Regions from separate parts of the Enterococcus dongliensis genome, predicted to be linked through region 1. Evidence: riboswitches for the same ligand, from Rfam matches in the RefSeq annotation. Region 1 holds a riboswitch; the other holds the start of a gene.
What was found. A riboswitch is a leader RNA that binds a small molecule or an ion and turns the genes downstream of it on or off. The one in region 1 is predicted to bind thiamine pyrophosphate.

Region 1 (2,405 bases):
GCCTTCATATACTGTATAGTCCAAGGCTGCCTCTTTTAATAATTTGGTACCAAGTTCAGGTAATTTAGCAGAAAGATAAATTTGACTCATTGACAATCCCTCGTTTCATTTCACTAATTTGACTATAGCACAGGAGGAATGACATGAAAAAGATTCTATTTGTTTGTATGGGAAATATCTGCCGATCACCAATGGCGGAGGCTATTTTTCGTGATGCATTAAAACAAGCACAGATTTCCGATAACTATCAAGTTGATTCAGCAGCTACGAGTCGTTGGGAAGTCGGAAATCCCCCTCACCATGGTACGCAAGAGATTTTATCGCGCTACCAGATTTCTACAAAAGGGATGCATGCGCGTCAAGTGACTGCTGAAGATTTTTATTCTGCGGATTACATTATTGGGATGGACCAAGAAAATGTCCGTGAATTACAAGCAATCGCTCCTGAAGGGACGAAAAATAAAATCTATTTATATTTGGATCGTGTACCTGGATATACAGGTAAAAGTATTCCAGATCCTTGGTACACAGGTGATTTTGCTGAAACCTTCTACTTGATTCAAAAAGGGTTAAACGAATGGTTAACTTTTTTTGAAAACGACTAGATTCCTTGTTTTTTCTTAGAAATTTAAGTAAAATCAAACTACGCTCTTGATAGGAGGAAGCTGAATGATTAAAAATGAAAAGCCTAAAAAGAATTTAATTAAGCTGTTTTCAAATTCGTCGTATCGTTTCATTTCGGATTTTTTGAATGATTCTGCTGAAAAACGAGCTCAAGAGCAAGCCAACGAGAATATTTTTCTTAAACTAAAGATGGCAGCTCTCCAAAATAGTTTAGTAGTCATTCAAGTTCAAGATGAACAAGACGAAGAGAAGTTTCAAACAATCTCCGGTTGGCTACCTAAAGTGGTGAACAATGATTCCATCGTGATTCGAACTCAAGAAAATCAATTAGTGATGTTACCGATTGAGCGAATCAAAAAGGTGACGACGTTATCCCCAAATGGTGTTCAAGAAAGTATCTCACGGTAAAAGTATTTTCTACCTTTACGGATAACCAGACATCTGTTATACTCGGAATGTATTAAAAATAGAATAATACTGTCGCAAAGGGGAGCCTTCGGGCTGAGATTGAGATGACTCTAAACCCTAGTACCTGTTTCGGTTATTCGAGCGTAGGAATTGTGATGAAGTAATGATAATTACTTCTCCTTTGTGGACTGTATGTTCAAAAGGAGGAGTTTTTTTATGTATAAAACAAGAATTTTAGTCGAGGGGACTGTCGTGGCAGCTTTGTCGCTAGTATTGTCGTTTATTCCGACTACTATCGGCAGCAGCTTTACGATCTCATTGGGAATGATTCCAATGACACTTTTTGCTTTGCGACGGGGATTGAAACCTGCATTGATGGCAGCTTTTATTTGGGGGATCTTGCATTTTCCAGCAAGCCAAGTTGTTTATCTCAGTGTCGTTCAAGTATTGATCGAGTACCCGATTGCTTTTACATTTGCTGGTTTTGCGGGATTGTATGCCAAAAAAGTTCAACAAGCATTAGTTGAACAAGATGTTCGAAAGGCGCGAAAAACGATTATTTTAGGTTCCTTTGTTGGAACGAGTACGCGATTTTTCTGGCATTTTATTGCAGGAGTTGTTTTTTGGGGAAGTTATGCATTGTGGGGCATGAATCCTTGGCTGTTCTCATTGGTCATGAATGGTGTCAGTGGGTTAGCAACCGCGATTGTGACAGCGATCGTCGCAGTATTGGTCGCAGAAAAAGCACCGCAATTATATCTGCCTAAAGATGGTCTGTTGGTTCAAAGAAAAAGTCAATAATAAACAGAAAAAGCATTTGTCTTAAAAAGACAAATGCTTTTTTTAGAACTTATCGAAATGAAAAAACGGGATCATCGTTTTCAACCTCCAATGACCATTGTTGGTTCGCCGTATCATAGGAGATTTCTGCAATCTGTTGTTCTTTCGTGTAATTATTAGGATTGCGTCGCCAACCTTTTTCATCAGAAAGAAAGATTGGAATACGGTATAATTTATTCTTTAATTCCGACTGGTTAAGACAAAAAATGGCACCTTCTTGTAACAGCGGGTATAATTCCTTTAATAATTCACCATCTAATGGCGCAACAGATGATCCTTTGCGGAAAAACGATCGCCGATCATTTACTTTTTCTAAGGCGATTCGGGTCAATTTACTAGCCAGTATTCGATAAAATTCATCTAAATAGCGATAATAAACACGCATCGTTTCATTGCCTAAATTGAAATAGACGAAATTGTTTTGTAATTTGTAAAAAAAGGGTGAATGCAAATGTGTTCGCATGTGCCCAAAATATAATAGTTCGGAGATTTCTAATGGTGTCAGTTCTTTCAACATCGCTAAATCATTAAAA
Region 2 (2,405 bases), on a different contig from region 1:
AAATTAGTGAGTACAATGCATAATGAGGTAGATCTAACGCCAATGCTTGTGCTACGGTATCACGAAAACTTTCTAAGCTCTGACCTGGTAAAGCGTAGATCAAATCAATTGTTACGTTGTTAAAGTCCTTTTCTTCTAACAAACGGATGGTATCGTATACGTCTTGAGCTGTATGCTTGCGTCCAATTTTTTTCAACAAGCGATCATCAAAGGTTTGCACGCCCATCGACAAACGATTTACACCATAGTTTTTCAAAACGTCCAATTTATCCGCTGACAAATCACCAGGATTGGCCTCGACGGTAAATTCTCCCTGATGATAAGGAAGGATCTCGCGCAAGCCGCTCAGCAATCGATCCAATTGCATTGCATTAAGAGAGGTAGGTGTCCCTCCTCCCACATAGACAGTTTCCATATTCTCTACTGGGTTTTTACTCAAAGAAAGACGTACTTCTTTCAATAATGCTTCTATATATTCATCTACCGGCTGACCTTCAATAAAAACTTTATTGAAATCACAGTAGTAACAAATGTGTTCACAAAAAGGAATGTGAATATAAGCTGAAGTTGATTGTGTCATTTGATTCCTCTTTCTTCTACTAATTAGTAACAATTGGTATTCTATCACACTTGAGATTACTAAAAATATTTGTTGAAGCAAATGAAGAGAATTATAAGAAAAATACCAAAAAATAGTCGTCATTTCTCTTTAATCAGAATGTATCATGAAAAACTCACCATTTTTCTAAAGTCATTGCCATTTCCCAAAAAGCATATTCTAGCTTGCTACTAATCACAAAAGCTTCGATCATCTGTTGTTGTTCTTTTTCTGTACTTTCCTCATATAAACGATCTAACAACACACGTTCCTTTTTGATCCCTTCGACAGCTGTTTCACCCGCATAAGTTTCGATCCAACACTGATATACTGGGTCTGGCGAACCGACAGTAATCAAGCACTCCCCGATTTCTTGATAAAGCCACGCACATGGCAGCATTCCTGCAAAAGCTGTGTTGGGTGTCCCCTCAATCAATTGACGATACATATGAGAAACGTAATGATATGCAGTTGGTGCAATGGGGGGCGTCAGGATTTCTGCTTCACTGATTGCTAATTTCGAGAAAAACTCTTCTCGAATTGCTAACTCACCTTGTTTTAAATTTTCTGCATTTTTCTGCAAATGAGCTTGGACTTCTTTATCGATTGTCTGTTTTGCGATATAACCATATAATTTGCTAAAATGCTCAAGATAATAACGATCTTGCAATAAGTAATAACGGAAAATCTCCGGTGCTAAATCACCTCTTGCCAATGATTGGACAAAAGGATGTTCAAAACTTTTCTCCCAATACTTTGCCGCTTTTTTTCTGGCTAATTCAGTAAACATCGTTTTTCCTCCTATATAATAGTAGTTTTTACACTGCTCTATTCAAATATGTCCTCCATATTTATCTTTTCTCTAAACTAAAAGGGGCGATGTCAAACAAATGATACAAGAAAACCCGACCACTAAAAGCAGCCGGGGACAAATTAAAAAGCATCACACATTCCCTGCGTCAGTTCTAACTGTTTCAGGTTCAATGGGTATGATCTCAGCTTAAAAAGCACCCCTAGTGTTCATTACAAAAAGTATAACATACCTTTTGTAAATAAGAGTGCTCTTACTAAGAATATTTCAGTCATGAATTTTATCAACTTGTGATTGCAGTAAACATTTCTATGAATTTTTGATAACTAATTTTCCCAAGTGCAAAATCTCGACTCAATAAATAGATTTTTTCGTTCTTACTTGTTTCTCGTCCATAGATTAAACTAAGCTGCTCATCTTCGTTCCCCAAAGCATGAAGTACATCTCGTTTTGTCGCAAACGCTTCATAGTAACGAATCCCAAATCGTCTTTGAGATTTTGCATCAATATGGATCCCATCTGGATTTGCAGAAAGTTTTTCAGCACTGACGAGGTAACAATCAGCTAGATTAGTTACTACTTTTGCCATTTCATGATTGATTTCAGCAAACTCTGTCGCACTTAACCCAAATCCATTTTTCCCAAGAAAATCAGGCAACTCACCAACGATAATAGGAAGCCTAGGTAAATCAAGTTCCCTACGAAAATGCTCAAGAACAGCCTTCAACTTTTCTGCATAATTTTTATAACGACCATTCAGACTATCATTTTCACCTTGATGCCACAAAATACCAATCAATTCACTAGACTCCATGGCAAATTTCGTTTCAGCCAATGCATGGCGTGTCAACAATTGATCTGCACCCCATTCATCAATAGAACTACCACCTTCAGCACAAGGAATCAAACCAAGTTTTTCATTTGGATGTTCTTGCATCCAAGCTGCAGCAAATGACGCTGCTGGACCAATCCCAGCTACTTCTCGATCAAAATGGA

Region 2: it holds a riboswitch for thiamine pyrophosphate, as region 1 does, so the genes downstream of both, tenA (thiaminase II) here and thiT (energy-coupled thiamine transporter ThiT) in region 1, are expected to answer to the same signal.

Annotation. Positions count from the first base shown of each region.
Region 1 is NZ_JARPZC010000005.1:125,374-127,778, forward strand. Features, by position in the region: gene P7D84_RS05875 (2-hydroxyacid dehydrogenase family protein) at 1-90, opposite strand, end outside; gene P7D84_RS05880 (low molecular weight protein-tyrosine-phosphatase) at 144-605, shown strand; gene P7D84_RS05885 (hypothetical protein) at 670-1,032, shown strand; TPP riboswitch at 1,101-1,199, shown strand; gene thiT (energy-coupled thiamine transporter ThiT) at 1,249-1,833, shown strand; gene P7D84_RS05895 (hypothetical protein) at 1,883-2,405, opposite strand, start outside.
Region 2 is NZ_JARPZC010000008.1:97,028-99,432, forward strand. Features, by position in the region: gene hemW (radical SAM family heme chaperone HemW) at 1-580, opposite strand, end outside; gene tenA (thiaminase II) at 735-1,388, opposite strand; TPP riboswitch at 1,532-1,623, opposite strand; gene P7D84_RS07690 (sialate O-acetylesterase) at 1,693-2,405, opposite strand, start outside.